DNA from 3 places in the Paenibacillus sp. 2RAB27 genome. Region 1 is predicted to be linked to each of the others. Evidence: riboswitches for the same ligand, from Rfam matches in the RefSeq annotation. Region 1 holds a riboswitch; each other region holds the start of a gene.
The links. A riboswitch is a leader RNA that binds a small molecule or an ion and turns the genes downstream of it on or off. The one in region 1 is predicted to bind cyclic di-AMP.
Positions count from the first base shown of each region.

Region 2: it holds a riboswitch for cyclic di-AMP, as region 1 does, so the genes downstream of both, AB4114_RS31560 (C40 family peptidase) here and AB4114_RS12600 (hypothetical protein) in region 1, are expected to answer to the same signal.
Region 3: it holds a riboswitch for cyclic di-AMP, as region 1 does, so the genes downstream of both, AB4114_RS06910 (ABC transporter ATP-binding protein) here and AB4114_RS12600 (hypothetical protein) in region 1, are expected to answer to the same signal.

Region 1 is NZ_JBFRGR010000007.1:63,221-66,497, forward strand. Features, by position in the region: gene AB4114_RS12595 (APC family permease) at 1-236, shown strand, start outside; cyclic di-AMP (ydaO/yuaA leader) riboswitch at 1,416-1,585, shown strand; gene AB4114_RS12600 (hypothetical protein) at 1,704-2,165, shown strand; gene AB4114_RS12605 (hypothetical protein) at 2,380-2,793, shown strand; gene kdpA (potassium-transporting ATPase subunit KdpA) at 3,081-3,277, shown strand, end outside.
Region 2 is NZ_JBFRGR010000043.1:11,918-15,194, reverse strand. Features, by position in the region: gene AB4114_RS31570 (M1 family metallopeptidase) at 1-370, shown strand, start outside; gene AB4114_RS31565 (hypothetical protein) at 552-1,370, shown strand; cyclic di-AMP (ydaO/yuaA leader) riboswitch at 1,539-1,677, shown strand; gene AB4114_RS31560 (C40 family peptidase) at 1,681-2,151, shown strand; gene AB4114_RS31555 (MSMEG_1061 family FMN-dependent PPOX-type flavoprotein) at 2,386-2,997, shown strand; guanidine-I (ykkC/yxkD leader) riboswitch at 3,068-3,170, shown strand; gene sugE (quaternary ammonium compound efflux SMR transporter SugE) at 3,265-3,277, shown strand, end outside.
Region 3 is NZ_JBFRGR010000003.1:400,798-404,074, reverse strand. Features, by position in the region: gene AB4114_RS06915 (ABC transporter permease subunit) at 1-585, opposite strand, end outside; gene AB4114_RS06910 (ABC transporter ATP-binding protein) at 592-1,476, opposite strand; cyclic di-AMP (ydaO/yuaA leader) riboswitch at 1,592-1,758, opposite strand; gene AB4114_RS06905 (AraC family transcriptional regulator) at 1,954-2,784, opposite strand; gene AB4114_RS06900 (beta-galactosidase) at 2,927-3,277, shown strand, end outside.

The DNA.
Region 1 (3,277 bases):
TCACGCTGCATTCCCATTATCGAAGCATTGTCCACCCGCTGACCAAATTCATTGATACCGTGGAACATAAGGCCTCGGAATCGAATTTCCGGGTAACCGTGATCATCCCGCAGTTTATTCCCAAGAAGAATTGGCATAACATTTTGCACAATCAATCCAGCTTGCTGATAAGGGCGTTCCTGCTGTATAAGCGGAACTTGGTTGTAACGACCGTGCCGTATCATTTGAAAAAGTAGCGCGGGTGCTGGGTAGGAGGGCGCCCCGGAAGGCGTGTAAGTCGATTATTTCGACTTACACTGCCTGGATTCCACCCTGAGCACCACTAGTCCGAAAATATCGGACTAATCTCTCTACCGCTGGCAAAAAATCTACATTAGTCCGAAATCGCCGAAGTAAATCGCCCCAAACACCCCTCACACAGGGAAACAGGCGAATTAGTTCGGCAGAATCGGACTATTTACCATTTTTCAGCAGGAATACTCGGTTTAATTCGGTAGAATCGGACTAATGCTGAAGATGAAACGAAAAAGGCAGTCCTTACTTCACAGTAGGGCTGCCCTTTTTCATCAATGTTTCCATCTGATGCTCTTCACTCACCCGCTTCATGAACGCATGAAGCTCTCCCTCTGTTTCACATACGGCAGCATGTTCCAACCAAACAAAGAATTTTTTCTTAAGTATATGGCTGAAGCATGCAAGGGGTATGTGTCCCGTGACTTGATAATATACAATCCTGAGGAAACTTCTTTCCACGGTGAATTAAAAATCGTACGGATCGATAATCGAGTCCGCGTCTCCCAATCCTGTTTTTTTTGCTTGTTTCTTATCGACTCATACATTCTCATAACAATCGGATAATCGGATGTTGGGGTCCATTTTGAAAAACCGGTTTGGATAGCGTTGTGAGTAATCTCGGACTCTTCTTTAGTAAACCAGTACCCAACAATAATAGGAAAGCGAATTCTCTGCTTCTAGCCATAAGACACCGAACCATTCGTAATCTAAATCAACCGGATTCAACAAATGAGGTAGTATCCCTAAATAATATCGGGGGGAGGAAGTCATGGCAGTTCTCCTTTTTGACGTAAACTCAGAAGTCAGTAGTGACTGAATATATGACATAATTGTATGTTTGAGCCATATAAAAAGGGGATAAAGAATGAATAGCAAACGTATAAAAATACAATAAAAATGAAGTTCCTTTTCGTTTTCTCATCGTCATTGAGCTAATGGACCCTTCCTGAAAAGTGGCAAAAAAGGGAGTAAGCTGAAGCATTTCTATTGAAAATGCATGCAATTTATCATTAGTTGCGCTTTCATAAACGCCAGATGCCACAGATTGCGAAATAAGAATCTCCAGAACATTTTACATTCATGATCAATCGGCGTAACATTCGGTTCAACAACAGATCATGTTAAGCAAAACGCTGAGTTCCTGTAAGGGAAACGGGGGAACCAATAGAAGCCGATTGGATACAGCATCGGTTTCTCGGGGTGAATCTAATGCAAGCGCAGCTTGCTAAGGTAGGGCACTTCCAAGCCCGAATCCGACAGCTAACCTCGTAAGCGTATTGGGAGAGAACCGCCTTCTTTTCGTGCCTTCCACAGTTCGTGTATTCACGCTGTTCCGAAGCTCGAGAGTAGAGATTCTCTGCTCTTTGGCTTCTTTTTGTTGTTCACAAATGGAGGAGAGTGAATCTATTATGTATCCTGAACCCCTGACTCTAGTAAGAGAATCAGATGTATGTACGAAGGAATGCAAGATTACCCGCATTGAATGTTTTCAATTCGATTGTGAGCTATCAGATAAGCTGCTACCTGGGCATGGCACGGATTGTCATTGCGGTTTACTGACGATTTCAACGAATCTCGGAACATGTGGATTAGGGCAATTCGTGATTCCATGCGGCAACCTGAAAGGGGATTTTGTTCAATGGGCGTCAGTATTCCAGAAGCTCAAAGGTCTAACCCTTAAGGATGGTTTGCAGTACGTTCATCAGAAACAAGAGGCATGGGGAGAAATACGATCTCATTTAATGGCATCTGCACTAACGAATTTATCTGAAAAGCTAGAGAATTTATCAACTGCAAGTGAGCAAGAACTAATTTTTTTATCTAATCGCACTTATTTATTTGAGCATTCTGGGGCGTATATCTCTTTCTAAGAGTGACGTTTGATAGTAATGAAAGAGCACCTCTACCACTCGGGATTCGAGTGGTAGAGGTGCTCTTTGTCTTAATTAGGATTGGCCGGTATCTGGATCGAGCAATCGAAAATAAGCAAATTTTTATGTTTTTTTTATACGAACACAACAGTTTCTTTACCCCCTTTTTATACGKAACGGCGTTACAATGATTCAGGCAAGGAGGACGGTGTGCATGCAAAGTGATTTTTTGTTGATAGCTGCGCCAACCAAGGCGGGCGAGGCCTTTATGAAACAAACAAAACTGGTTGGCCTTCCTTTTGTTGCATTGACGAACAACAAGATGGAGAGAGTCAAGTTAGAGAGTCAAGGAGTGAAGCAAATTATCCAAGTGGATACGATGGATCCAGGCGCGTCCATCATTCCTGACTATCCGATAGGGCATATCGTTCTGTTCGAGGAAAGCTTACCTCTAAGTTGCAGGTATATCCAGATATGCCGTAGTGGGACCTCCAAATCCATGTATGTCATCACGCAGAGCGTAAATCCACGATTGATTTATAAAGGTCTTGGTGCTGATTATGTCATTTATTCTAAAAATGGTGACGTCAAGTTTTTACTATCATCTCTAAAAGCAAACAAAATATAGGCTCTGTTTGATTTGAAGGAGGTGTGTCCGTGTACAACGATGTAACGATGATTTTATTATTTGCGATAACCTTTCTAGGGTTTTGGGGATTTGCTAAATATTGTGAAAAGGCTTGAGCTTAAACTTTCGAAGTCGTATTTCAAGAAAATAGGAGGCAATCATATGATTGTTATTGGACTCATTGGGTGTGCCATTATGGGTTATCTCGGTTTTGTTCTAGTAAAGCCAGAGAAATTTTAATTGTAGAATATGAACTTATGTAAGCAGGGGGAGAACCTACTATGGGTATGGGATTGTTACAAGTAGTCGTCACACTAGGGATTATCATGCTTTTGGTAAAGCCAGTGGGCAGTTACTTGGTCAAAGTGTTCGGCTATGAAAAGAGTGGCCTTGATCGTGTTTTTGGTCCGTTCGAGCGTGTATCTTATCGGATTATGGGCGTTAAAGAAGACGAAGCCATGGGTTGGAAAAAGTATGTAGGAGC
Region 2 (3,277 bases), on a different contig from region 1:
GATGATGGATTACTCCGTCGAAAGTGTCCATGTAAAGCCTCAAGGCAACAAGGGATCCGAGACTTATGAAAGCACAGTCCGCATCGTTAAGTTTGGCGGCAACTCACCTGAAGTGCCGATTCAGTTCCACTTCGCAGATGGCACATTGTTAGATAAAACATGGGATGGCAAGGAAGGCAGCATCGATTTCAAATTAACGCATACCTCGCCTGTCGACTGGGTGCGCATCGATCCCAAGTACACGCTCATACTCGAAAATAAGCACATCAACAACTTTTATCAAACGCAATTAAATACGAAGCTTCAAATTCGGTGGAATCTTGGCATTATTCAATTCCTGCAAGCCATTTTTGGCTCAGTCGCCTGGTAAGGACTTGGCTTACGTCTCATGACAAACTCTGAGCGTATGCTTACGATGCTAGTTTCCCAGAATAAACGACTACACCGTCCCTCAAGGACGTATCACAGTGTTTATGGAGAAATATAAGCATTGTATAAACTGCAACTATACTTTCTTATATTTTAAAGAAAACGTTAAGGAGGGACCCTCGTTGGCCACCTATATCAAAGCAGGCTTCAGGGCAGCTATGGCGCAGCCCTTTGCCACGATCTTTTTATTCCTATATCAGATGGGTTGGGGTATTCTCCTGTATAAGCTCGTACAAGGTGTTCTTGTCCCCCTCATGCATCGGTTCCCTGGCGCTGAGCAACCCAAGCAGGCCTTGCAGATTTTCCTAGCAGAGGGCCAGTTTCAGTTAATTAAAACAGATCTCAGCTATTCCTATCTATGGTGGCTTGCTGCACTCTTATGTGCGCGCATGCTGCTGACGCCTCTCTTAAATAGCGGTGTCTACTATTCGCTCACTCACCCTCACCAGAATGCCGGCTATCGCTTCTTTCGCGGGATGAAGCAGCTCATGCTCCCCTTCCTGCTCGTGTATTTGATCCGCATCGCGCTTACACTATTCCCACTCATCTGGCTTATTCCCAAAGCCGCCTATATGCTGGGACATAGCGGCTCTTATGAGCAGATCGTTCTCAAGCTTCTACCTTGGCTGCTCAGTTTAATGGTCTATGGCTTTGTCCTGCAGTTGCTGTTCATGTATGTGCAATTCGCCATCGCGGCCAAACTGGGGATTACATCGACAATCATCTCTTTCTTTCGATATTCGCTGCCGATTATTGGACTTGCCATCATCCTATTACTGTTCACAGGACTTTTGGCAGGGGTCACAGTCACGGCTACTTACCTATGGGCAGGACTGGTAGCCCTCATCATTTATCAATTGTATCCCCTCTTCCACATTTTTTTCCAAATTTGGGGCATTTCTTCCCAATATCAGCTGCTTTCAGCCAAAATACCTAACTAATATCCAGCAAAACAGTGAATAGCTTACGCGCTCTCCCCTTCTCTTTGAGAAAGGGGCTTTTTTTTGTCTATTTCCCGAACTATTTGCCTATTTTTCCGCCTTTTTTTAAACAAAAAAAGAGGAATTTCATTGTTTATGACGAATTAAAAGGACTAGCATCAGAAAACCAAATTTTTCATGCCGAATTCCTCAGTTTATGGGGAAACGGGGGAACCACTCCGGGTGAATTGATCTTGCAAGACAGGGATCATAGGGAACCTTCAACCGAACCCTCCAGCTAACCTCGTAGGCACCGGAAGGAGACAAGCAGTTGAAGAAAGTAGTTGCTCTTGTTTTTAGTCTTGTTTTGTTTTTGAGTGTAAGTGTAGGAAGCGTTTTCGCATCGTCCTCCATGGACAACGCAGTCGAAGATCTCGTAGGAACTCCCTACAAATGGGCAGGAACGACAACCAAAGGCTTTGATTGCTCTGGTTTCACATCCTACTTATTCGATGAGTTCGGCATCGACCTTCCACACAGCTCCAAATCGCAAAACAGCGAAGGCTACTGGGTTGACAAAAAAGATCTTCGTAAGGGCGATCTTGTATTTTTCAACACGGATGGCAGCGGTATCTCTCATGTAGGTATGTACCTCGGAGACGGTGAATTCGTTCACTCCGCTACCAATCAAGGTGTTGTGAAGAATAAGTTGAGCGAATCCTATTATGCGAAGCGATATGTATCCGCCAGACGTGTTCTGTGGGATGATATCTACAATCAACTAACTGCTGAATCCAAGTAATGTTCTCGCTACAGAATGAAGCCCTGCTAAGCTTTGCTCGAAAGAGCAGCTTGCAGGGCTTCATTCATTTGAACGAGGTTATCGGCGTATACTACAATATCAAAATAAACGTCTACAACGTCCTTCGAGGACTTCTCAAAGTGTTTACGGAGAAAACAGCCGAATTTTTATGTTCCGCATATACATGCTGGTATTTTGAACAAAGGCCTCTGGCCTCAGGAAGGAAAAGAACGCATGGACAACACACAAGACAATATTTCACCCCCATTTCCCGGCATCGTTCGATCCATTGATGAAATTAGAGATCATATTGGAGAGCCTCATCCTGCGGTACAAAATAAAGTCATCAATCAAATTGACGAACATGCTCAAGCGTTCATCGCCAAATCACCTTTATTCTTCTTATCTACATCAGGTGCGGATGGATTGTGTGATGTGTCCCCCCGTGGCGATGGCCCAGGTTTCGTTCGCGTTCTCGATAATCACCGCTTGATTTATCCAGAAAGACTCGGAAACCGTCGAATAGATTCTATGCAAAATATAGTAAACAACCCGCAGGTGGGTCTCTTATTCATCATTCCAGGCGTCGACATGGTGCTCCGCGTCAATGGTCGCGCTTGGCTGACGAGAGATGAAGAGCTCCTTGCGACTATGCAGCTTAATGGGAAATCGCCGATCGTCGCTGTTGGCGTCGAGGTGCAGGAATGTTTCGTACACTGCAGTCGTGCACTTAAACTTTCGAAGATATGGGATACCGCTACGTGGGTACCCGAACAGGAGCAGCCAGACGGCATGGATATGTTCCGCGCGCATCTGGCATTGAACAACATAGCGCTAGAGGAATAAGGATAAGCTAACTAGGTCGCAGCCAAAATGGATAACTTGACATGACATGTTAGCCAGACTATAATAACGGCATGTCGTTTTCTAGGGTTCCGCGGCGTTTCACTGCCGGCTGGTCCAAGGGAAAACACACAGCAAATATGCTGTGGTCACGGAGGGAGAAAAGCCCGGGAGTCTATCGCAACAGTGCGATATTCCCGGGCTTTTCTCTGTTTATTTTGTGGCACTGACATCGTAAATCATAAATTCGCACATGAAGGAGTGTTCATTATGGCATGGTTAT
Region 3 (3,277 bases), on a different contig from region 1:
CGTACCTAGACTGACAGATAACACGGCTTTAATTTTAGAAAATACGACGGAAATGATGAATCCTATAGCAAGGAACATCAACTGGATAAACAGCAAAGTGAGGGAAATCAATAGAAATGTGCTCACATCAAAATCGACCGTTTTGACTTGAAGCGCCATTAGATAGGCTGCAGCGATATAAATCACGCACGTAATGACTAAAGAAGTAACAGCCGCTAATAGCTTGGAAGTAACAATTTTCGTACGTGTTACGGGCTTCGTAAGCAGAAAGTCTGCTGTTTTCTCGCGCATTTCTTTCGAGAGTATAGACGTTCCCAGAACCATGGCTTGAATGGCTCCGCAAAGCGTAATGTACATAAAGATGTACACATAGAAACCGAGTAGGGTACCAAACGTTTCGATTTGAATGCCAAGCGCTTTCCTTACCCCTTCTGGATACCCTTCTAAGATGGAAGAAAACTCAGCAAAATCCTTAGAAACCGATGGAAAAAGGGACAGGAATAAGACGATGACCGCAATTAAGGAGCACGTCCACGTGATCGTGGATTTCCGATAGGCTCTCAATTCATGAAGGTATATATTCATTCCACTTTAAGCCTCCTTCTCATAGTAGTGCATAAAGATCTCCTCTAAATCAGGCTCTTCGATCCACAGATTATCGATTTCAATTTCGGCAATTTTTCGCATGACTTGATTAATATTGCCTTTGAATAAGAAGCTCGTCGTCTGGCCTTGGACATCAATGTTATTGACTCCGGTCATCTTGAAAAAGTTAGGGTCGAGCGCTTGTGCCGTATCCACTTTAAATCGCTTGAAATTGTTTTCCTTTAAGGTGCTGATCTTCTCAACCGTTACAATTCTACCTTCCTTAATAATCGCGACGCGATCGCATAATCTCTGAACTTCACTCAATATATGAGAGGAAAAAAGAATCGTGGCTCCTCTTTGATTCTGTTGTTCGAGCAATTCGAAAAACTTCTGCTGCATGAGCGGGTCAAGTCCACTTGTCGGTTCATCCAGAATAATAAGCTTAGGATCATGCAGCAGCCCTTGAACGATGCCTACTTTCTTTTTGTTCCCCAGAGATAGATCATCAATTTTCTTCGTAACGTCCAGATCCATAATTTCAGCAAGCTCTTTGATTCTCTTCGTGCAATCCTTCTTGTAAAAGCTGGCTGAATACTTGAGTAGGTCGATTACTTTCATGTTGTCATAATAAAAAACTTCCGAAGGCAAGTAGCCGATCTCTTTCTTTATTTCAGGCGCAAACTGGATGCAGTCTTTTCCAAAAATTTTGGCACTGCCGCTTGTTGGAAAAATCAGAGACAGCAGCGTTCGAATCGTTGTTGATTTCCCTGCCCCATTCGGTCCAATAAAACCAAAGATCTCCCCTTCTTCGATTGAAAAACTAACATCGGTAATACCTCTTGCGTTCCCATAGGTTTTGGTCAAATTATTGATTTCAATAGCATGCATGGTATAGCCTCCTTATAACATTTATGTAACATTTTGGGTTGACGGCATGCAAAAAGAAGCCCTAAGAGCAGAGAATCTCTACTCTCGGACTTCTTTACATAAGAAGGCGAGTGTGCGGTTCTCTCTCAATGCACTTACGAGGTTAGCTGTCGGATTCGGACTTGAGAGCGTCCTACCTAATGCTTGCGAGCATCAGGATTCACCCCATGAAGCCAAGTATTGCTTGAACGGCTTCGATTGGTTCCCCCGTTTCCCCTACTGGGAATTAAGTGGTTTCTTTTCACATAGAATCAACTTGTCGTAATGAATCTTACGCCGTTCTTTATCGATTGTAAAACGTAGATTCGCCTTTAATTATTGCTTATTTGACTTTGGTAGTCGATGAAAGCGCATACATATAGGAGTGTCGTTGATTATCCCATACTTTGCTACTTATTAATGCTCTTTAGGAGATGAAGCTCTATAGACCTAGGAAACCTACGTGCTGTAGAGCCGCCGATACTCCTGTGGTGTCATTCCGGTATGCTCTCGGAAGCGCGCAATAAAGTAGCTGCTCTGGGAAAATCCGACATGCTCAGCCACTTGCTTAATCGTCCATTCGGTAGACATGAGCAGTTGTTTAGCTACAACCAGACGACATTCGAACAGCCACTCGACCGGAGTCCGCCCCATCACTTCGTGAAACATTCGACTAAAGTAAAAGGTACTGAAACCTGCCTGCTCGGCCATCTGCAGGAGAGTTAGCGGTTTCGTGCAGTGCGTACGAATATATTCCGCGACCTCTCTCATCCGTGCACGCTTATCCAGAATAGTTACTGTTCCATGCGTCTCTGCACGTAAGGCAAGCTCAGCAAGCAGTTCATAGAGCTTCACGGCCAATTGTACCTCATTCCGATCATATGGGGATGCCAGCTCCAATAAATCTCCTGTCAATTGTTTGAGCTTGGGTACATCCCAATATGTAAACAGCCATACTGCTGAAGTTCCTTGATCATTCAACAGCCTGTCGAGTCCCTCACCTGCAAGGTGTACCCAAAATACTTGCCACGGATCGTTTGGATCGGTTCGATACTCCTGTTCAAGGCCCGATCCGTAATAAAAGCCTTGTCCTGCTTCCAGGGAGAATTCCTTCCCATTCGCTTTGACGTAGCCTTTACCGCTTAACACAATATGCAAATTGGCTTGTTGCAGCTGCCCCTTAAACCGCCACTCCTGATGCTCAGGGAAATCCGCATATTGACCAATCATATCCGGATAAACCGTATAGTGTTTGTACATGGGCTCCGGTAATACATAATGAATTTTCATGTGTCCTCCAAAACGCAAAAATCTGATATACGTCGCAAAATGATGTTATATACATAATATTATAAAGAAATATAATGAGTACATAAAGGATTTTAAATAACAAAAAATTACTACATCTATAGAAATGGGGATGTTATGACTCATGGAAAAGACCATTCCGGGAGAGAAGTTTGATTTAGGCGTATGCTACTACCCTGAGCAGTGGCCAGAGGCTATGTGGGCTGACGATTATAGGAGAATGCGAGAAATCGGCTTTACCATCGTACGGATGGGAGAGTTTGCATGGAATTTCTTTGAACCAGAGGAAGGGGTATTTGCCTTTGATCTGTTCGACCGTGCGATAAGTCTTGCTCACGAGCATGGACTACAGGTCATTCTCGGTACTCCCACAGCAACACCGCCTGCTTGGATGACCTACAAATACCCCGAAATTCTGAATGCTAACTTTGATGGTGTGCAGTATCAGCACGGGATGAGACGTCACTACAATTAC